Regions from separate parts of the Mesocryomonas lacus genome, predicted to be linked through region 1. Evidence: predicted binding sites of a transcription regulator. Region 1 holds the regulator's gene; the other holds the start of a gene.
The links. The regulator LexA, encoded in region 1, represses DNA repair genes until DNA is damaged. The targets are predictions, from matches to a motif close to TGTTCNNNNTGTGTTCNG.

Region 1 (18,986 bases):
AACCCCGCCGGCGTCCAGAACCTCCTCGTCGGCGTCTTCGCCGAGCAGTGGCTGCAGCCGATCGCCGAGACGCTGAAGGCGCTCGGCACCAGGAACGCCTGGATCGTCTATGGCGACGGTCTCGACGAGATGACCGTCTGCGGCCGGACCGATGTCGTCACCCTCCGCAACGGCGTCATCTCCCGCTTCGCCATCGAGCCGGAAGAGTTCGGCCTTGCCCGTGCCGACCTGTCGGAGATCCGCGGTGGCGACGCCGTCCACAACGCCGAGAAGCTTCGCGGCGTTCTCGACGGCGCTCCCGGCGGCTATCGCGACATCTGCCTCCTTAACGCCGCCGGCGCGCTGGTCATGTCCGGCCATGCCGCAGACCTTGCCGAAGGCCTTGTCGCCGCCCGCCTTTCGGTCGATACCGGAAAGGCCCGCGCGGCGCTCGACCGGCTGATCGGCGTCACCCAGCGCATCGGAGAACCGGCATGACCGACATCCTGAAGGCGATCGAGACCTACAAGCGCCAAGAAATCGCCGCCGCCAAGGCGCGCCTGCCACTGGCCGAGATGGAGGCTCATGCCCGCGCCGCCGACTCGGTGCGCGGCTTCACGCAGGCGATCCGCCGCAAGCACGCGGCGGGCGACGTCGCCCTCATCGCCGAGATCAAGAAGGCCAGCCCGTCGAAAGGCCTCATCCGCGCCGATTTCGATCCGCCAGCTCTCGCATGTGCCTACGAGCGCGGCGGCGCCGCTTGCCTCAGCATCCTCACCGACGCGCCGTCCTTCCAGGGCCAGCCGAGCTTCCTCACCGAGGGCCGCGCCGCCTGCTCTCTGCCGGCGCTGCGCAAGGATTTCATGTTCGACCCCTACCAGGTGTTCGAAGCCCGCGCCTGGGGTGGCGACGCGATCCTCCTCATCATGGCCGCGATCGACGACAGCTGCGCCGCCGAGCTCGAGGCGGTGGCGATGGACCTCGGCATGGACGTGCTGGTCGAGGTGCACGACGAGGCAGAAACCGAGCGCGCGCTGAAACTCCGCTCGCCGCTCCTCGGCGTCAACAACCGCAATCTCCGGACCTTCGAGACCGACATCTCCACCGCCGAGCGGCTGTCGGCCCTCGTGCCGGACGATCGCATCCTCGTCGGCGAGAGCGGGATCTTCACCCCGGCGGACTGCGCCCGGCTCGGCCGCGTCGGCATCGCCACCTTCCTCGTCGGCGAAAGCCTGATGCGAAAGGCGGACGTAGAGGCCGCGACCCGCGCCCTGCTCGCCCGCCCCGCTTCCTTTACTTCGGCGAACGCAGGAACTGCCGCATGACCGCCCTCACCCATCTCGACGCCACCGGCGCCGCCACCATGGTGGATGTCGGCGACAAGGCCGAGACCGTGCGCGAGGCCCGCGCCGAGGGCCTGGTGCTGATGCTCCCCGAGACGCTGGCGCTGATCGAGGCCGGCGGCGCCAAGAAGGGCGACGTCATCGCCGTCGCGCGGCTTGCCGGCATCATGGCGGCCAAGAAGACCGCCGACCTCATCCCGCTCTGCCATCCCTTGATGCTGGAGAAGATCGCCGTCGACATCGCCGCCGAGCCCGCATTGCCGGGCCTGCGCGTCACCGCGACGGTCCGCCTCAGCGGCAAGACCGGCGTCGAGATGGAAGCGCTGACCGCCGTCAGCGTCGCTTGCCTCACCATCTACGACATGGCCAAGGCGGTCGATCGCGGCATGCAGATCTCCGCGATCCGGGTGCTTGCCAAATCCGGCGGCCGCTCCGGTGACTGGTCGGCATGATTTCCGTCGCCGACGCCTTCGCCGCGCTGATGCAGGACGCCGTCGCGGTGAAGGAGACCGAGACCGTGCCGCTGCGCGCTGCGCGCGGCCGCATCCTTGCCGCCGACTTGCCCGCTCTGCGCACCCAGCCCGACTTTGACGCCTCCGCCATGGACGGCTACGCCGTGCGCGCCGACGATACGGCCGGCCCTTTCCAGCCGCTGACGGTCATCGGCGAATCCGCCGCCGGGCGCGCCTTCGAGGGCAGCGTTGCTCCGGGCGAGACCGTCCGGATCTTCACCGGCGCGCCGGTGCCGGACGGGGCCAATGCGATCCTCATCCAGGAGAACGCCGAGCGGCCCACAGTCACCACCATGCTGCCGCTGGAGCCAGCCATGCGCGGCCGCCACATCCGCAAGGCCGGCGCCGACTTCTCGAAGGGTGACACGCTCATCAAGGCGAACACGCGTTTTGGCGCCGGCACGATCGCCCTGGCGGCGAGCGGCGGCCATCCGCGGCTCACCGTGCTGCGCCGTCCGCGCATCGCGATCCTTGCCACCGGCGACGAGCTGGTCATGCCCGGCGAGCCGGTCGGCCCCTCGCAGATCGTCGCCTCCAATACTTTCGGGGTCGCCGCCATGGTCGAGGCCGCCGGCGGCGAGGCGCTTGACTACGGCATCGCCCGCGACGACGAGGCCGAGATCGGCGCCCTCCTCGACCGCGCCGTCACCGACGCCGTCGACATCTTCGTCACCATCGGCGGCGCCTCGGTCGGCGACCACGACCTCGTCGGCAAGGTCTTCGCCGCCCGCGGCGTCGCGCTCGATTTCTGGAAGGTCGCCATGCGGCCGGGCAAGCCGCTGATGGCCGGTCGCATCGGCCGCACCCGGCTCATCGGCCTTCCCGGCAACCCCGCCTCCTCGATGGTCGCCGCGACCTTGTTCCTGAAGCCCCTCGTTCATGCCCTTACCGGCGCCCCGGCCAGCCCGCTCTACCGCGAGGCCATCCTCGGTGCCGACATGCCGGCGAACGACCAGCGCGCCGACTTCATCCGGGCGACGCTTGGCGAATCGCAGGCGGTCGTGCCGATCGTCACGCCTTTCGGGCGCCAGGATTCGTCGCTCCTCTCGGTCTATGCCCGGGCCAATGTTCTCCTCTTGCGAGAACCCCATGCGCCAGCGGCCAAATCCGGCGATTCCTGCCGCTACATCGCGCTCGACTAAGCTTCCGGCTCTTGCAGAACACAACTAGAACAGATAGCTTTGTTCAGGTTTTGTTTTAACAAGGATCGCCGGAAATGCTGACGCGCAAGCAGCACGATCTCCTGATGTTCATCCATGGGAGATTGCAGGAACTGGGCGTGCCGCCGTCCTTCGACGAGATGAAGGATGCGCTGGATCTCCGCTCCAAGTCCGGCATCCACCGACTGATTACCGCGCTGGAAGAGCGCGGCTTCATCCGCCGTCTGCCGAACCGCGCCCGGGCACTGGAAGTCCTGAAGCTGCCGGACTCGGTCGCGCCGGCCAAGGCAAAAAGCGCCGACGCCGAGCCCGTCGCGCCCCGCCGCGAGCCCATCGCGGAGACGTCCGTCGAGCCTTTGCCCAAGCGCATTCGCCCGGCCGCCAACGACAGCGAACCGGTCGGCATCCCGCTGATGGGCCGCATCGCCGCCGGCGTGCCGATCTCGGCCATCCAGCAGAGCGGCAGCCAGATCTTCGTGCCGCCGGACATGCTGGGCGGCGGCGAGCATTACGCGCTGGAGGTAAAGGGCGATTCGATGATCGAGGCCGGCATCCTCGACGGCGATACCGTTGTCATCCGCCGGGGCGACACCGCGCAAGGCGGCGAGATCGTGGTGGCCCTCGTCGACGACGAGGAGGCGACCCTCAAGCGCTTCCGCCGCCGCGGCGACACCATCTCGCTCGAGGCCGCCAACCCCGCCTACGAGACCCGCAGCTTCGGCTCCGAGCGCATCAAGGTCCAGGGCAAGCTCGTCGGCCTGATCCGCAAATACTGAGGCGGGCTGGGGGGCGGTTAGCGGCGTTGCGGGGGCCCACCCACAAGCCCCGCGCCGCCCCCCTCATCCCGCTGCCGCGACCTTCTCCCCACAGGGGAGAAGAATCTAGTCGGCCCCGCGAGCATCCGACGCCGGCAGCACCCCTGCCGCCACGCTCAAAACCGCCTTCTTCGCCCCTCCGGGGAGAAGTGGCCGGCAGGCCGATGAGGGGGCCGCCCGCGAACGCCTAACCTTGCATCCCAACGCCCCGCATCACGGCCGCGGCTTCTCCGGCGTACTCTCAACCGCCCGCCGCCAGGTCTCCGGCCAAGGTGCCAGCCGCTGCACTTGCCACGGCTCCGGCACCGGCGCGATCGAGGCGGAGATCTCGGCGTGGCCCGTTGCAGCAGAGCGGGAGATGGCGAGCGAACCGGTCCGCCGCAGCGTGCGCAGCGTCACCAGCACGGCGCCCGAGCGGCACGCCTCGCGCCGCGCCGCCCGTGCGACGATGGCGACGTCCGCGCTGTCGCAAGCCGTACCGATCTGGCGATAATCGTCGGTCCAGACCACCCTCAGCCCGCTCCGCGTCGTCGCCCGGCAGATCCGCATCGGCCGGGACGCCCGCTTCGCCGGGACGGCCGGTACTGCCGGCGTCAACGACTTTCCGTCGATGACAGGCGCTGCGGGCTCGCCAGTGAGCGGCGGCGTCGACCGTAAGAGTTGAGGGACGGCAGCCGAGGGCGAGGATCTCTTGGTCGCGACACCACCCTCTGGCTCTAAAGCTTCGCAGCGAAATCCCGCCGCACTCGGGTCTGGTGGCACACCGGCGTCCGGTCGCACGCCGGCGCGCGATGGCACGCCTGTGTCCAGCGGCTGAGCGCCGTCCGGAAAAGCCCTCTGCCACTGCGTCAGCACGAACGCGTTCGGCTTCGGCCGCAACGGCATCAGCACGTACCCCGCCCCGATCAGCGCCAGCTCGCGTCCGTCTTCGAACACCAGGAGTTCGGGCCGCGGCCCTGTCGCCGGCGCCAGTACGAGCCCGAGCGCGGCCACCGGCAAGGCCAGCCAACGCAGGCCGCTGGCGAGGAAGCAGGCCAGCAGCAGCGCCAGCGACAGCAGCACCAGTCCTTCCGGGGTCAGCAGCCCGGTCGGCGTGTCCGGCAGATGGTCGTGCAGGAAGTGGGCAATGCCGAAGACGAGTTTCAATCCCTGCCCCATCAGGATCAGGAACACAGCATCCAGGCCGAAAGGCATGGCGACGACCGCGCAGAGCGCCAGTGGCATGATCCACACCGAGAACAGCGGCAGCGCCAGAAGATTGGCGAACAGGCCGAAAGGCGCCATCCGCTGGAAATGATAGGACGCGAACGGGCCCGTCGCGGTGCCGGCGATGAGCGACGAGGCGCCGAGCCCGATCAGGAACACCACGAGCCGCCTCGCCCGACCCGCCGGCGGCGCGTCCACCTGTCGCCGCGCCCGTGCCCGCGCGACATGGCCGTAGACGCCGACGAGCGAGGCCGTCGCGCCGAACGACATCTGGAAGCTTGCCGTCACCAGCGCGTGCGGCGTCATCGAAAGGACGACGATCGCCGCGAGAGCCACGCTGCGCAGCGTGATCGCCGCCCGGTCGACGAGGATCGCCACCAGCATGATCGCCAGCATGAGGTAGGAGCGGTCCGCCGCGACGTTCCGCCCGGACAGGAGGATGTAGAAAGTGACGGCACCGAGCGCCGCCACCGCCGCAAACTTCTTGATCGGCCAGCGCAGCGCGACGCCCGGAATCGCCGCGAGGCCGGCGCGCACGAGGAACATCGCAAACCCCGCGACCAGCGCCATGTGCAGGCCGGAGATCGACAGCACGTGCGACAGGCCGGTGGTGCGCAGCCAGAGCTCGATCTCGTCGGGAATGCCGGCCCGGTCGCCGGTGATGAGCGCCGCCGCTACCGTCCCCGCCGGTCCGCCGATGACGCTGCGGATGCGCTCGCTCATCGACAGCCGCAGCGCCAGGATACGTTCGCCGGCGGCTTTCCCCGTCGGGCTTGCGCCGGCTCCCGGCGGATCCGGCGGCCCCAAGGCAAATCCGTTGGCGCCGACGCCGTCGAAGTAGTTGCCGAAACTGAAGTCGTAGCCGCCGGGAAAGGCGGGGCCGGACGGCGCCCGCAGCCGCACCAGCCCGGCATAGCGGCCGCCGACGGGGATCGGCGTGTGCCGGCTGGAAACGAGAATCTCGGCGATCCCCGGCGGGCGCGACAGCACCGGCCGCTCGGTGGTCTCGATGGCCACGCGGTAGCGCAGCCGCCCCCGCTCGTCCAGCTCGCGTCCCTCGACACGGCCGACGATCCGCACCGTCGCCTCGCCTGAGAAGAGAACGGTTTTCGTCCGCGCCAGCTCATAGCCGGACAAGCCGAAGCCCGCGGCGACGAAACCCGCCAGCAGGCACGCCGCGCCCGTCGCCTTGCGCGGGCCGAGCATCACCGCGCCGAGGAGCAGCGGCAGGCAAGCAGCAACCGCGACGGGGATCGGCGGTCGCCACCCTGCGGCGTAGAACAGAGCGATGCCGAGCATCATCCCGCCCGGCACCAGGAAGAAGCCGCTGCGCGCCTCCGCCTCGATCTCGCGCTGCCGGATCATCCAAGCGACGACGCGGGCACCTGTGTTCCTCAGACGGCTGCCGAGCGCGATGCCTTTGCCTGACCGGGCATCTCCTGTCAGGCCGAGGAGCCGGCGCCACAGGCCTCTCCGGCGTCGCCCGCCAGCCCTCGGCTCTGCTGCGTCGGCGATGGCCATGCTTGCCTCCGAAGCGACCGGGCCCTGCCTTGTCTCTCTCCCGGCCTATGCTACACAGCCCCACGGAAAAGCCGACCGCAAAGATCGTGCGTCCGCACCCATTTGCCGCACTGGAACCGCCATGACCGTCGTCACCCGTTTCGCGCCCTCGCCGACCGGCTATCTGCACATCGGCGGCGCCCGCACCGCGCTGTTCAACTGGCTCTATGCCCGGCGCATGGGCGGCAAGATGCTGCTGCGCATCGAGGACACAGACCGCGAGCGCTCGACCGAGGCCGCCGTCGTCGCGATCATCGAGGGCCTCTCCTGGCTCGGCCTCGACGCCGACGAGCCGCCGGTCTCGCAGTTCGAGCGCGCCGCCCGCCACCGCGAGGTCGCCGAACAACTCCTCGCCGCCGGCAAGGCCTACCGCTGCTATGCCAGCCAGGCCGAGCTCGAGGAGATGCGCGAGACCGCCCGCGCCAACAAGCAGCCGCCCCGCTATGACGGCCGCTGGCGCGACCGCGACCCGTCCGAGGCCCCCGAGGGCGTCAAGCCGGTGATCCGGCTGAAGGCCCCGCAGGAGGGCGAGACCGTCGTGCACGACCAGGTGCAAGGCGAGGTCCGCTTCCCCAACCGCGATCTCGACGATTTCGTGCTGCTGCGCTCCGACGGCTCGCCGACCTACATGCATGCCGTCGTCGTCGACGACCACGACATGGGCGTCACCCACATCATCCGCGGCGACGACCACCTGACCAATGCCGGGCGCCAGACGCTGATCTATCAGGCGATGGGCTGGGACGTGCCTGTCATGGCGCATATCCCGCTGATCCACGGCGAGGACGGCGCAAAACTGTCAAAGCGCCACGGCGCGCTCGGCGTCGATGCCTACCGCGCGCTCGGCTACATGCCGCAAGCACTGAAGAACTATCTCGTCCGCCTCGGCTGGAGCCATGGCGACACCGAGATCATGACGGAGGCCGAGATGGTCTCCTGGTTCGACATTCCCGACATCAACAAGGGTGCGGCGCGCTTCGACTTCGCCAAGCTGAACGCTATCAGCGGCACCTATGTCCGGGCCGCGGGTGACGCGGAGCTGGCCGACCTCCTGATGGTCGAGCGCGACTACCTGCCGAACGGCGACATTCTGAAGCGCCGCCCGGACGCCGAGACCCATGCGCTCCTCCTCGCCGCCATGCCGGGCCTCAAGGAACGCGCGAAAAACCTCGTCGAACTCACCGATTCGACGGCCTATCTCTTCGCCGATCGGCCGTTGCCGATGGAGGAGAAGGCCGAGGCGATCCTGCGCGATGGCGGCCGTGACGTCGTGGCCGCGCTCCTGCCGCGACTTTCCGCCGTCACCGACTGGTCCGTCGCGCCGCTGGAGGAGGCGGTACGCCTTTACGCCGAGGAGACCGGGTTGAAGCTCGGCAAGGCGGCGCAGCCCTTGCGTGCCGCCCTCACCGGCCGCACGACCTCCCCGGGCGTGTTCGACGTGCTCGCGGTTCTCGGCCGCGACGAGTCGCTCGCGCGGCTGGGCGACCAGGCCAGGTGATGAACTCCGCGCCACTTGGCGTTAGAGTGCGGCGCAACATGTCAGTTTGATACGCAACTTGTTCGCGTCTCCGCTTTGGAGTACGCAAGTTTTCGCCAGGGACCTGTGCGCTGCAAAAGCGATCTCGTCCCGTCGGCTCACGAAGAAGGGGATACGCATGACGAACCACGCGGCGACCATGGCAGTGGGTGAGAAAAACGCGAGCCTCGAGGTCCGGAGCGGCACGATCGGTCCGGATGTCGTCGACATCACCTCTCTCTACAAGCAGACCGGAATCTTCACCTACGATCCCGGTTTCTCCTCGACGGCGTCCTGCGAGTCGAAGATCACCTATATCGATGGCGACGAAGGCGTGCTTCTGCACCGCGGCTATCCGATCGACCAGCTCGCCGAGAAGGGCGACTTCCTGGAGACCTGCTATCTCCTGCTCTACGGCGAGTTGCCGACCGAGCGCGAAATGTCCGATTTTTCCTACCGCGTCACCCGGCACACCATGGTGCACGAGCAGATGTCGCGCTTCTATTCCGGTTTCCGCCGTGACGCCCACCCGATGGCCGTCATGGTCGGCTCGGTCGGCGCCCTCTCGGCCTTCTACCACGACTCGACCGATATCGCCGATCCGCACCAGCGCATGGTCGCCTCGATCCGCATGATCGCCAAGACCCCGACGCTCGCCGCCATGGCGTACAAGTACCATATCGGCCAGCCCTTCGTTTACCCCCGGAACGACCTGTCCTACGCCGAGAACTTCCTCCACATGTGCTTCGCGGTTCCGTGCGAGCCCTACAAGATCAACCCGGTTCTGGCCAAGGCGATGGACCGGATCTTCATCCTCCACGCCGACCACGAGCAGAACGCCTCGACCTCGACCGTCCGTCTCGCGGGTTCCTCGGGCGCCAACCCGTTCGCATGCGTCGCCGCCGGCATCGCCTGTCTCTGGGGCCCCGCCCATGGCGGCGCCAACGAGGCGGCGCTGAACATGCTGACCGAGATCGGCACCAAGGACCGCATCCCGGAATACATCGCCCGCGCCAAGGACAAGAACGACCCGTTCCGCCTGATGGGCTTCGGTCACCGCGTCTACAAGAACTACGATCCGCGCGCGACGATCATGCAGAAGACCTGCCACGAGGTGCTGGATGAGCTCGGCATCAAGGACGATCCGACGCTGGAAGTCGCGATGGAGCTCGAGCGCATCGCGCTCACCGACGAGTACTTCATCGAGAAGAAGCTTTACCCGAACGTCGACTTCTACTCCGGCATCACGCTGAAGGCGCTCGGCTTCCCCACCACCATGTTCACCGTGCTGTTCGCCGTCGCGCGCACCGTCGGCTGGATCGCCCAGTGGAAGGAAATGATCGAGGACCCGCACCAGCGCATCGGCCGCCCGCGCCAGCTCTACACCGGCGCCGCCCAGCGCGACTACGTCGACGTGGCGGGCCGCTGAGGGTTCAGCGGTTCAGGTAAGGAATAACGGGCGCCTCGGCGCCCGTTTTCATTTGCGGCTATTTGCTGTGGAGCGCATCGCGGCAGCTTCACCCCCACTGTCCTGCCGGACATCTCGCCCTCAAGGCTGGAGATCGAAGACCTCAGCGTCCGCAACTAGCTGATCTCTCCACCTGAGGGGGAGATGTCCAGCAGGACAGAGGGGGGTGCAAGCTGCCGCAAGCATTAACTCAGCGAAGGCAGCTTCCCGCCCGCCCCCGAACCACCTCCAGCACGATCGCCGCCGCCGCCTGGCCGGGATCCTCAGTCACCGCCATCTTGCGGCGGATATCGCGGAACCCCTCGACCTGGGCGCGCCGCTCCAGCGTGTCCGTCAGCAGCCATTCGAGCCGCCGCGACAGGGCTTCCGGGCGGATGAACTCGTGGAAATGCTCGGGCACCAGCGGGTGGTCGGCGATGTAGTTCGGCAGCGCCGCGGTCCAGCCGGTGATCCAGTGGCGGACGCGGTAGGCGATCGGGTCGATGCGGTAGCAGAGCGCCATGGGAACGCCGGCGAGCGCGAGTTCCAGCGCGACGGTGCCGGATGCCGCAAGCGCCGCGTCGGCCTCAGCGAACGCCGCCCATTTCTCCGCCTCGCCGGTCACGATCTCGGGCTTCACCGCCCAGCCCGCGACCTTTTCCTCGATCGCCGTCTTCAGCCGCGGCACCGCCGGCAGCACGGCGCGCACGCCCGGCATGCGTTCTGAGAGCAGCGCCAACGTCCTGCCGAAATCGTCGCTCAGCCGGTTGATCTCGCCCCGGCGCGACCCCGGCAGAACCAGCAGCACGGGCGCCGCCTTCGGCGCCGGCAGGTCGGGTCCCGCGTCGAGCCGCTGCATGATGGCGGCAAGGTCGGGCTGGCGCATCAGGGGATGGCCGACATAGGTCGCGGGCGGGCCGCCATGGCGCTGATGGAAATCCGGCTCGAACGGGAAGACGCAGATTGCCCGGTCGATATAGCCGCGCATCGCCGTCGAGCGCTCGGGGTGGTAGGCCCAGACTGCCGGCGGAACGTAATTGATGATCGGAAGGTCCGGCCGGGCCTTGTGCACCTTGCGCGCCACCCGGTGCGAGAAGGCATAGCTGTCGATGACGACCAGCGCATCCGGCGCTTCGTTGAGGATATGGCGCACGGTCTGGCCGATGCGCCCGATCAACTGGGGCAGCCGCGCGACGATGGCGCCGACGCCGATGATCGACAGCTCGTCGATGTCGAAGAGCGTCTTCAGCCCCTCCGCCGCCATCTCGTCGCCGCCGAGGCCGGTCACCTCGACCGCTTCGCCCGCTTGCTGCCGCAAGCCACGGATGAGCGCTGCGCCCAGACGATCGCTGGAATTCTCGCCGACGACGAAGGCGATCTTCATAGCAGCGGTTCTCCGGAAGGATCAGGCCAGCCGACGAGGAATATGCCCTCTGCCTTGGCAGCCGCGATGACGTCGTCGATGCCGATCACCAGCGCATGGCCGGCGCTGAGGCCGATGCCCGACAACCCCGCTTCGGCAGCTTGCTGGATGGTCGCAACGCCGATGCTCGGCAGATCAAAGCGCAGATCCTGGCCCGGCTTGACGACCTTGACCAGCACGCAATGCTCCTTCCGGCTGACGCGGCCGCGCCGGCGAAGGTCGGCGACGCGTGACAGCATTTCCTGCGTCCCCTCGATGCCCTCCAGCGCGATCACCCGGTCGCGCGAGGCCACGACCGCCTGTCCGACGTCGAGCGCGCCCAGCACCTTCGCCGCCTCGAACCCGCGGGCAAGCGCCACGCAGTCGATCTCGGAAGGGCTCAGTCCCGTCACCGGTCCCGCTGGCATCAGCATCTCCGGCAGGATTTCCTGGACCGCTACGAGCTCGAAGCCACGGCCCTCGAAGGCCCGGGCCGCCGCCCGCAGCAGGTTGTCGTCGCCGCCGCGGATCACCTGGAAGATCTGCGGCAGCATGGCGAGCGTCTTGAGGCTCGGCAGGATGGAGCGGAAGTCGGGGCGCACGGAGACGGTGCCGCACATCACGATGCGACGCACGCCCCTGCCCTTCAGATGGCCGAAAGCGTTGCCGAGCTTGCCCCAGGCCATCGGCCAGGCATCGCCCGGCAGCCAGGACGAGCCGATCCCGTCGCCGACGGCGAGGACGACCGGCGTCCAGCCGTGCAGCACGGCCTGCGCCGCCACCAGCCGCGGCAGGTCGCCGCCGCCGGCGACGATGCCGAGCGGCTCGCCCGGCGTGCCCGGCGCGACGATGGCGGGCTGGGCGGGAAGCGTCACGCCGGGCGGCTGTGGCGCGGAAAGCAGATCGCCCGGTCGCCGCCGGAGCGGATGAAGCCGAGCAGGTCCTGCACCAGCGGATCCTCGGGATACTCGCTCTGCACCTCGTCCATGTTCTCCCGGAACGTCAAATCGTCGGAGAACAGCATGCGGTAGGCCTTGCGCACGTTGCGCACGGCGTCGCGGTTGAAACCCGCGCGCTTCATGCCGATGACGTTGAGGCCGGAGAGATAGGCGCGGTTGCCGAGCACCATGCCGAACGGGATCACGTCGCCCTCGACGGCGGCGAGGCCGCCGATATAGGCGTGGTGGCCGATCCGGGTGAACTGGTGGATGCCCGAGCCGCCGGCGATGGTGGCGAAGTCGCCGATGACGCAATGGCCAGCCAGCATGACGTTGTTGATCACCGTCACATTGGAGCCGACATGGCAGTCATGCGCGACGTGCGAGCCCGTGAAGAACGAGCAGTTGTCGCCGATCGTCGTCTCGGAGCGCCCCTGGATGGTGCCGGGGTTCATGGTCACGCTCTCGCGCACCAGGCAATTCTCGCCGATGACGAGGCGGGTGTCCTCGCCTTTGTACTTCAGGTGCTGCGGCGCATGCCCGAGCGAGGCGAAGGGGTAGATGTTGGCATTGGCGCCGATGGTCGTATTGCCGGAGATCACCACGTGCGAGCGCAGCTTCGCGCCCGGACCGAGCCGGACCTGCGGACCGATATGGCAGAACGGACCGATCTCGACGCCCTCGCCGATGACGGCACCGTCCTCGATGATCGAGGAGGAATGGATAGACATGGGCACCCCTACTGTTGGCCAGGGAAACGCCGACGGCGCCCCGCAAAGGGCGCCGTGACGGAAGCGGCAGCGTCAGCTCGGACCCGCCGGCGAGCGATGGCGCTCAGGCCGGGTCGCGGGCCACCAGCATGGCGCTGACGGTCGCCTCGGCGACCTTGACGCCGTCGACCTTGGCGACGCAGTCGAACTTCCAGATGTTGCCGCGCTTCTTGTTCTGCACGACGTGGTATTCCAGCCGGTCACCCGGCACCACCGGACGGCGGAACTTCGCATTGTCGATGGTCATGAAATAGACCAGCTGCGGCGTGCCCTTGCCCATCGCCATGGTGCAGATCGCGCCGGCGGTCTGGGCCATGCCCTCGATGATCAGGACGCCCGGCATCACCGGCGTGCCGGGGAAATGCCCCATGAAATGCGGCTCGTTGACCGTCACGTTCTTGATGCCGATCGCCGCCTTGTCCGAGTCGATGCCGACGATGCGGTCGACCATCAGGAACGGGTAGCGGTGCGGCAGGAGCTCCATGATCTGGAGTATGTCGGCGCTCTCAAGCGTCGTTGTCGTCTCGTCCATCCCTGCCCCCTGGTACGCGTCGCGCCTTTGCCATTTCACTAACCCAGGTCACTTCCCGGAACCAGTCCCGCACCGGCTTGGCCGGCGTCCCGCCCCAGCGGGCGCCGGGCGGCACGTCGCTGGCGACGCTGCTGATGGCGGCGATCTGCGCGCCATCGCCGATGGTGACGTGGTTGTTGATCGCCGTCTGGCCGCCGATGGCAACGCCGTCGCCGAGCGTCACGCTGCCGGCGAGCGCAACCTGTCCGACGATCATGCAGTTCCGGCCGATCCGCACATTGTGGGCGACCTGAACCTGGTTATCGATCTTGGTGTTCTCGCCGATCACCGTGTCGCGGATGGCGCCCCGGTCGACCGTCGTATTGGCGCCGATCTCGACACCGTCCTGCACGATCACCCGGCCGATCTGCACCATCTTCAAGATGCCGTCGCGGCCCGCGGAATAGCCGAAGCCGTCCTGCCCGAGGCGAACGCCCGGATGCAGGATCACGCCATTCCCGATCAGGCTGTGCTGGATGCTGACATGCGCGCCGATCCGGCAGTCGCGGCCGATCTTGCAGTCCGAGGCGATAACGGCTCCCGCGGAGATCACCGTGCCACGGCCGATGCCAACGCGCGGACCGATCACCGCCATCGGCTCGACCGTGACGCCATCCTCCAGAACCGCGGTCGGATCGATAGCGGCGAAGGGCGAAATCCCGGGACTCATCGCCTGCGGCAGCAGCGCGTCGGGAAACAAGGCGCGGCCGGCCAGTGCGAAGGCCCGCCCGGCATCGCGCGCGACCAGCGCTGCGACGCCCTCCGGCACCAGCGGAAGATTGCGGCGGGCAACGACGACGCAGCCGGCACGCGTTGCAGCCAAAGCCTCGCGGTAGCGCACATTGTCGAAGAAGGTGAGATCGTCCGGGCCGGCATCGTCTAGGGCCGCAAGCCCACGGACGCGCCGCGTGCCGTCGCCGCCCGCAACGAGCTCCGCGTCGCAGAGCGTCGCGAGCGCGGAGAGGGTCAGCCCCTCACCGGCTGGAAAGAATCGGATGTCTGTCATCAAAACCGAAGCGGGAGACCCTGAGGTCTCCCGCTATCCCTTAGAACCGGGTCGAGAAGCCGAAGGACAGTTCCTGGGTCTCGTCGTAGTCTTCCTTCATGACCGGGTGCGCGTAGTTGACGCGCAGCGGACCGAAAGGCGAGGCCCAGAGCAGGCCGACACCGACCGAGGCGCGCACTTCGAGGTCGTCGCCGACGACACCTTGCTGGCCTGCGAATTCCGTGCCCCACAGCGTGCCGGCATCGGCGAACACCGCGCCGCGGAAACCGAAGTCGCGCGAGACCAGCGGCAGCGGGAAGGTCGTCTCCGCCGTGGCGTTCAGGTAGTTCTCGCCGCCGATCGCGACACCGCTGCCGACGCGGTTGCCGCTGGCATCGAGCTCGAACTGGCGCGGGCCGATGCCCTTCGTCTCGAAGCCGCGGACGATGTCCTGGCCCTTGAAGAAGTTGTCGAAGACGCGAAGGTCGCCGTCGAGACCGGCAACATTGCCGCCACCGACCGACAGCTGGCCGACGACGTCGTATTCTTCCTGCAGCTGCTGGAAATACGATGCCTTGCCGGTAGTCTTGACGAAGCTCGCATCGCCGCCGAGGCCGGCGACTTCCTGGCCGAACGAGGCGATGATGCCGTTGCGCGGGTCCTTGGTCGAGTCCAGCGTGTTGTAGGTCAGCGCGTAGGAGACCGACGATGTGGTGTACGGGCTGTCGCAGATCGCCTGGTTGATGATCGTCGAGCGCGTGTACTTCGGGGCGCCCGAGAAGTCAGTGGCACCGGCAACCTGGCGGCCAGAGACGAGACCGTAAGGATCCGGATCGCCGCAGGTGGCGTAGATCGCCTTGGTGTCGCCGTCGAAATCGCTACCGGCAACGACCGGCTTGCCGTCCGCACCGATGATCAGGGCACCGGCGGAGTCGACGAGATAGTCATCGATCTTGGCACCGCCGTCGTCGTCGCCGAACTTCTCCTGCTTGAAGTTGTAGGCGACCTGCGCGGTGAAGTCGTCGGTGATCGGCGCGGCGACACGCAGCGAACCGCCGGTGCGCTCGACGTCGTAGGATTCCGACGTGTTGGTCGAGGTGTAGATGTCGAAGCCGGCGGCCAGGCGGCGGCCGAGGAAGTAGGGCTCGGTGAACGACAGCTGGTAGTTGCGGGTATCAGCGCCGAAGCCGGCGGAGACCTTCACATACTGGCCACGGCCAAGGAAGTTGCGCTCGGTCACGCCGATTTCGGCAACCGGGCCATCGCTCTCGCCGCCGGTGGTGTAGCCACCACCGATGGAGAACTCGCCGGTCGACTTCTCGACCACGTCGACGATCACGACGACGCGGTCCGGCTCGGAGCCCGGCGCGGTCGAGATGTTGACCGAGGTGAAGAAGCCGAGCGACTCGAGGCGCTGCTTGGCGCGCTGCACCAGAACCTGGTTGAAGGCGTCGCCTTCGGAGACGTCGAACTCGCGGCGGATGACGTAGTCGCGGGTCTTGGTGTTGCCGCGCACGTCCAGCCGCTCGATGTAGGCGCGCTGGCCCTGGTCGACCACGTAGGTGACCGAGATCGTACGGTTGTTGAAGTCGCGGTCGCCGCGCGGGGTGACCTGAGCGAAGGCATAACCGTTCTCGGCGACGCGGTTGGTCACGGCGACCAGCGAGTCCTCGACCTTCTGCGCGCTGTAGACGTCGCCCGAGCGGGTCTTCAGCTCGCGCTCCAGCGCGGCGCCGTCGACGCCCGGAATGGCGCTCTCAACGGCGACGTTGCCGTAGGTGTAGCGCTCGCCTTCGTCGATGGTGAAGGTGACGGTGTACTTGTTGTTGGTCTCGTCGAGATCGGCAACCGAGGAAACGATGCGGAAGTCGGCGTAGCCGTGGTTGTAGTAAAAGCGGCGCAGCGTCTCTTCATCGGCGCGCAAGCGGTCGGCATCATAGATGTCGTTGCGCTGGATGAAGCTGAGCAGGCCGGACTCGCGCAGCGCGATCACTTCCTTCAGACGGCCATCGCCATAGGCATTGTTGCCGACGAAGTTGATAGTGCCGATCTTGGTGCGGTCGCCCTCGTTCATCTCAAAGACGACGTTGACGCGGTTGTTGTCGACGGGAAGCGTGCGGACGGTGACGGTCGCATCGCTGCGGCCGATCTTGCCGTAGGCTTCCTTGATGGAGGCGACGTCGGCCTCGGCGGTGGCAGCCGAATAGGCGCCGCGCGACTGGGTCTGGACGGCGGCCTTGAGCTGCTCGTCCTTCAGCTTCGAGTTGCCCTGGAAGACGACCTGGTTGACGATCTGGTTCTCATCGACCCGCACGTTCACCGTGCCGCCGCTCTGGCTGATCTTCACGTCGGAGAACAGGCCGGTCGAGTAGAGCTTCTGCACGCCCTCGTCTATGTCGGCTTCCGTGGCATTCTTGCCCGGGCGGATCGACAGGAGGCCGCGGATCGTATCGGCCTCGACGCGCTGGTTGCCCGTCACGACCACGTTGCTAACCATCGCGGCCTGGACCTGCGAGACCATCAGGAGCTGGACACCGACAGTGGTGGCCAGGATCGTCGATGATAGCGCAAATGCCGACGTGGCCCTCAGGAGCTTTGATCCAGCCGTCATAGGCTTCACCCACCTTTTATACATAACACCGCAGCGACGCCGTTTCGGCATCATGCGCTCATTGCCTTTTAACGGCTTTAGGACCGCGTTCAAGCAAACTGGACGGATTCAGTTTAGGAATCGGAAAACCGTTGCTCCCCGGCCACGGCTCCCTGATACATGGTTAACACAGCGTTAAACCGGCGACAGGAGAAAAGCCCCGCGCAAGCCACGCTCAGGTCAGCCAGGAAATGTCGTTCCACATCGCGAAGATCATCAGCGACAGGACGAGGACGATGCCGATCCGGAAGCCGACGTCCTGCACGCGCTCGCTCAGCGGCTTCCCGCGCAACGCCTCGAAACCGTAGAACATCAGGTGCCCGCCATCGAGCATCGGGATCGGCAGGAGATTGAGAAGACCGATCGAGATCGACAGCTGCGCCGCCAGAATCAGCACCGCGGCAAAGCCGAGCGTCGCCACCTGGCTGGAAATGCCGGCGATTCGGATCGGCCCGCCGATCTGCTCGGCGCCGGAATGCCCGGTGACGATGCCGCTGATGAAGCTGACGGTATGGTGGGTGAAGAACCAGGTCTGGTCGACGCCGAACTTCAGCGCTTCGACCGCCGACAGGCTCTCGACGCGGAAGTCGGCGCTCTCCTTGCTGGCGACGAGGCCCATCAAGGGCGTCTGCACCTCGTTGCCGAAAGGATCGGTCTGCGTGACCAGCGCCGGCGTCACGGTGAACTCCAGCGGCGCGCCGGCCCGCTCGACGCCAACGCGGATCGGCACCTCTGCCCGCGTCGACACGTATTCCAGGATGTCGTTGAAATAGGTGACCTTGGTGTCGTCGAGGGAGACGATCCGATCGCCGGCGAGAATGCCGGAGGTCGCCGCCGGGGTTCCTGCCCGCACTTCCGACACCACGGGATCGCCGACCGGCCGCCCGCTGATGAAGGCGACGCCGGCGAAGATTACGATGGCGAGGATGAAGTTGGCGACCGGGCCGGCGACGACGGTCGCCGCCCTGCGGCCGACACTCTTGGCCGGAAAGGACTGTGCCCGCTCCGCCGGGTCCATGGCCTCGACGGCGGCATTGTCCGGCATGCTCGCGGCATTCTCGTCGCCGAGGAACTTCACATAGCCGCCGAGCGGAATGGCGCAAAGCTTCCAGCGGGTGCCGCGGCGGTCGTTGAAGCCGACGAGTTCCGGTCCGAAACCGACGGAGAATGCCAGCACCTTGATCCCGCACAGGCGGCCGATCAGGAAATGCCCGAGCTCGTGAAAGAAGACGATGACCGTCAGGACGAACAGGAAAGGCACGAACTTGATCAGGGCACTATCCCAGATCATGCCGAGGCCGGACGAGAGATCCATCTTGTTTCCTTGCTCGAAAGGCGCGATCGGCCGGTATGCCTGCAAACCGGTCCGTCTATCTTATGGAGTCCGCTTGCCGCGCGGCAAGCAAACCTTCTGTGTGGGATGACTAGATCGCGAAGATCGCCCGCGCCGGATGCTCGATTCCCTCCAGCATCACCCCGACGATCCACGCCGCGCCCAGCGCGATGATCAGCGCGTCAATCCGGTCCATCAGGCCGCCATGGCCCGGAATGATCCGGCCCGAGTCCTTAACGCCGAAGCGCCGCTTGACCCAGGACTCGAAGAGATCGCCGGCCTGGCCGAGCACGGAGAGAACGGCGGTGAGAAGGAGGATCCAGAGCGGAAACTCGCCGGTGACCTCGACATAGAAGGCGGAGCCGAAAGCCATGCCGGCAATCAGGCCGCCGAGCGAGCCGGAGATCGTCTTCTTCGGCGAGACCGAGGGCAGAATCTTCGGTCCGCCAAAGGTCTTGCCGGTGAAGTAGGCGAAGATGTCCGTCGGCCAGACGACGGCGATGACGAGGCCGAGCACCGCAAGCCCCGCCGCATCGTCAGCCCTCAACATGCCGGGCGCCAGCGCCGCGAAGCCCGAATAGACGAGGCCGCCGAGCGCCCAGTCGGCCTTGCGCTCGCGCCGGTCGACGAAGGCGACGAAGAGGCCGGCGCCGCCGATGATGATGAGGGAGAGAAGGTTCTCGCCGAGCAGGAAGGCGAACAAGCTGAAGAACAGCGCCCGGCGGGCGAACTTGAAGATCGGCCCTGCCCGCTTGGCGCGGGTCATCCGCGCCCATTCCTCGAACACGATGACGCCGGT
Region 2 (3,859 bases), on a different contig from region 1:
TCGAGGCGGAAGGCCGCTTCACCGCCTTTGCCGGCTGCAACGCCTGGACCGCCCGCGCCTTGCGCGCCGCCGGCATCACCACCGGCCTCTGGACCCCGCTGCCGCAGACGCTGGCCTGGTCGCTGGACCTGCATGGGTGAACTGGATGGCTTGACCGGCGGGTCAGGCTACCCCGTCTATTAGCTTCAAAGGGGCAACCGCTTGGTGGTTCTGCTCTGTGGTGGTGACAAATCGAGCCAAGCCGCGGACATTCGTAAGGCGCTCGCGCTGGCAGAGAGGCTTTGACATGACCGACAAGATCGACCTCGGCGCCCTGCCACGCTTCGACGCGGCCGACTATCTGACGACGCCGGAGCGGCAGGCGGACTATCTGTCGCAAGCCCTGGAAGACGGCGACGACGCGGAAATCCGCCGCGCTTTGGGCGCCATCGCGCGCGCCCGCGGCATGACAGGCTTGGCGGAGGCGACAGCCATGAACCGCCAGAGCCTCTACGTCGCCCTCAGCGATCAAGGAAACCCGGCCTTCTCGACCGTGACGAAACTCGTCCGCGCCATGGGCCTGAAGCTGACGGTTCAGCCGCAGTAGCTACAGTCGCTACCCCGCCTTCGCCTCGAGGCTCTCCATGTCGTCGTCGGACAGGCCGAAATGGTGGCCGATCTCGTGGATCAGCACGTGCGCGACGAGGGTGCCGAGGCTTTCCTCGTGCTCGGACCAGTAGTCGAGAATCGGCCGGCGGTAGAGGAGGATGCGGTTCGGCATCATGCCGGTGCCGCCGAGGTCGAAATCGGCGACCGGCCGCCCCTCGAACAGGCCGAGAATGTCGAAGGCGCTTTCGAGCCCCATCTCCTCCACCACTGCGTCCTCGGGAAAATCGGCGACGTAGAACTGGATCTCGCCCGATAGCTTGCGGAACTCGGCCGGCAGGTTGGCATAGGCCTCCAGCGCCAGGGCCTCGATCTCGTCGAGACTCGGCGCCATCCGCCGTCCCCAGTCGCCCGTCTGATCCAGCTTGGCCATTCCGATTCCTTTGTCTGTCCCGGCAGAGATAGGTCACGTTCCGGTGGTGTGCGAGGGTTTTCGCGATGCGGCCGCCCGGCGGCAGGATTGACAGGCGGAAGGGCGGTTTTGCGGGCTCCGGAGCCGCTCCTTGGGCCCTCGACCGGCCAAACCGCCTATAGGACGAATATCCTTAATATTCAGGATATCCAACGGTTTGTGGCGCAGACTGAATCACATCAAGGAAGATAGTCCACAAAAAGACTCCGCTTGACTCTCAAGGGGCCCTCTGGAATCCATAGGAACATACAGGGAACAACGTCCCTTGTGAGGGAACGGATGCTCTCCGGGAGAGAGCGGGAACGACCAGGCTTGCGTCTGGCCGAGGGAGATTGTCATGCCGAAAACCCCGCTTCTTCCCGGCCGGACCGCCACGGCCGCGACGCTGGCTGACCTGCAGGAGCGCATCGCGCGGATCGAGGGACGCCCGGTGCACCGGCTGGTGCCGGCGACGGGGCCTGAGCGGCCGGCCGGGCTGCGCGACGGACCATCCGCACAGGTCCCCAGTCCGGCAGCGGTCTTCGACGCCGCGGCGTGGGCGCGGCCGGCCGGATTGGCTGCGCCTCTGGCGGCACAGGACGAGGCCGCCGGGCCCGGCTTTGCGGGCCTCGCCGCCAGCCTGCGCCTGCCCGGACTGACCGAGATCCATGTCGACGACACCCGCGGCAGCGGCAGCGGCGCCGGTTTCGTGCTGGCGCTGGCCGTGCTGTTCGGCGCGCGGGCCAGCCGTCCGGCGCTGTGGATCGGCGCCAATCTCGGCTTTTCCGAGGGCGGGATGCCGTATCTTCCCGGCCTTTCAGGCCACGGGCTCACGGCCGGCGCTCTGCTTCTGGTGCGCACCCGCCGGCTGGAGGAGGCGATCTGGGCCGGCGAGGAGGCCGCTCGTTCGGCCGCCGCCGCGCTGACCATCCTCGAGGTCCGCGGCAATCCCGGCCGGCTCGGGCTTGAGGGAACGCGCCGCCTGCACGTGCGGGCGCGCGACGCCGGCACGCCGCTTCTCCTTCTGCGCCAGAGCGGCCGGGCCGAGGCCACCGCCGCGCCGCTCCGGCTGCGCATCGCGCCCGCGCCTGCCGCCGATGTCACCGGGATCGGCGACGGCACCAAACTCATCGGCCACCCCGTCTTTGCCATCACCGTCGAGAAATCCCGCGACGGCCGCCCGTACCACCTGCTCCTGGAATGGAACCCGCATGAACGCCGTTTTCAAGCACCCGCCGAGCCGCATTCTCGCGATCGCGCTGCCCTTCCTGTCGACCGACCGGATCCGGCGCGACCGGCTGGGACGCTCTTGGCGCTCCGACGCGCGTCCTGAGGCCGGTGGTCCCGGCCCGCGGACGGGCAGCCCCGAGCGGCCGGGTGCCGGAACGCCGGCGGACGCGGCTGACGGACCGGCGCCGCTGGTGCTCTACGAGCGCCTTGCCCAGGCCGACCGCATCTCGGCGCTCTGCGAACAGGCGACGGCACTCGGCCTGCAGCGCGGGCTTGGCCTTGCCGAAGCGCGCGCCCGGTTTCCAGGCCTCGACATCCAGCCCGCCGACCCCGCCGCCGACCGGCGCCTGCTCGCCGCCATCGCCGACTGGTGCGACCGCTACACGCCGCTGGTGGCGCTCGATGCGCCGCGCGGCCTGCTGCTCGACATTTCCGGTTGCGCGCATCTCTTCGGCGGCGAGACGGCGCTGCGCGACGACCTCGCCGGCCGCCTGACGCGCCAGGGATTTGCCGCCGCCACCGCGATCGCCCAGCAGGCCGGCACCGCTCTGGCGCTGGTCGACGGTGCGCCCGGCAGCCAGCTCGACCAGGGCGGCGAGGCCGAAGCGCTCGCCCCCCTGTCGATCCGCACGCTGCGGCTCGCTGGCGATCTCGCCGCGATGCTGGAGCGGCTCGGCCTGAAGACCATCGGGGACATCGCGGCGCTGCCCCGCGCCAGCCTCACCCGCCGCTTCGGCGCCGAGCTTCTGGAGCGGCTGGATGCCGCCATGGGCACGGCGCGCCGGCCGATCAGCCCGCGCCTCGCCATCCCCGCCCTCATCGCCGAGCGGCGCTTTGCCGAGCCGATCAGCCAGGTCGAGGACATCCAGCGGATCATCCTGCTCCTCGCCGACCGGCTGGCGGCCCTTTTGGAAAAGCGCGGCGAAGGCGCCCGCCAGCTGGAACTGGCGCTGTTCCGGGTCGACGGCGCGGTGGAGCGGCTCGCCGTCTCGGCCTCGGCGCCGATCCGCGCGTCGGGACGCATCGGCGTTCTCTTCCGCGAGCGGCTGAAGGGGTTCGGCGACGAGCGCGACATCGGCTTCGGCTACGACCTCGTCCGCCTCTCGGTGGTGAAGGCGGAGGCGATGGCCGAATGCCAGGCGGACCTCGCGCCGCCGAGCGCGGCGACCGGCGACCTGCAAGGCTTGATCGACCGCATCGGTGCCCGGCTCGGCGAGAGCGCCGTGCTCGGCATGGAGCCGGTCGACAGCCATTGGCCGGAGCGCGCCATGCGCCTTGCCCCGGTCATCCCCGGCGCTGCGCCAGCAGCGCCCGGCGCTGCGTCCGCGGTGGCGGGCACTAGGTCAGCTGTGGCGGGCGCTGCGTCCGCGGTGCCGCGCGCTGCCGCAGCCGCGCCTGGCATGGCGTCCACGGCGCTGGCCCCTGCTTCGGCGAATGCGGCGGGCGCGGTACCGGAAACGGCCTCTGGTACTGTTTCATCCGCGGCCGCGGAGAGTCGCGCCGAAACCTTGCCGGATGACAAAAAGTCCGCCGCCTTGCAGAGCCCCGTGCGCAAGGGACGCGCTGCGCCGCGGCCGGAGACGGCGATCGTCC

Region 2: ACZLZQ_RS18850 (ImuA family protein) is a predicted target of LexA. The motif match lies at 1,298-1,315, and genes of this name have one in related genera.

Annotation. Positions count from the first base shown of each region.
Region 1 covers NZ_JBUZWF020000004.1:526,066-545,051, forward strand. The annotation lists gene trpD (anthranilate phosphoribosyltransferase) at 1-477, shown strand, start outside; gene trpC (indole-3-glycerol phosphate synthase TrpC) at 474-1,304, shown strand; gene moaC (cyclic pyranopterin monophosphate synthase MoaC) at 1,301-1,774, shown strand; gene ACZLZQ_RS16715 (molybdopterin molybdotransferase MoeA) at 1,762-2,976, shown strand; gene lexA (transcriptional repressor LexA) at 3,081-3,770, shown strand; gene ACZLZQ_RS16725 (ComEC/Rec2 family competence protein) at 4,023-6,536, opposite strand; gene gltX (glutamate--tRNA ligase) at 6,658-8,073, shown strand; gene gltA (citrate synthase) at 8,231-9,520, shown strand; gene lpxB (lipid-A-disaccharide synthase) at 9,750-10,922, opposite strand; gene ACZLZQ_RS16745 (LpxI family protein) at 10,919-11,815, opposite strand; gene lpxA (acyl-ACP--UDP-N-acetylglucosamine O-acyltransferase) at 11,812-12,609, opposite strand; gene fabZ (3-hydroxyacyl-ACP dehydratase FabZ) at 12,713-13,180, opposite strand; gene lpxD (UDP-3-O-(3-hydroxymyristoyl)glucosamine N-acyltransferase) at 13,155-14,225, opposite strand; gene bamA (outer membrane protein assembly factor BamA) at 14,266-16,815, opposite strand; gene rseP (RIP metalloprotease RseP) at 17,030-18,169, opposite strand; gene ACZLZQ_RS16775 (phosphatidate cytidylyltransferase) at 18,279-18,986, opposite strand, start outside.
Region 2 covers NZ_JBUZWF020000005.1:344,649-348,507, forward strand. The annotation lists gene ACZLZQ_RS18835 (TIGR02117 family protein) at 1-140, shown strand, start outside; gene ACZLZQ_RS18840 (addiction module antidote protein) at 287-586, shown strand; gene ACZLZQ_RS18845 (metallopeptidase family protein) at 596-1,018, opposite strand; gene ACZLZQ_RS18850 (ImuA family protein) at 1,395-2,369, shown strand; gene ACZLZQ_RS18855 (Y-family DNA polymerase) at 2,305-3,859, shown strand, end outside.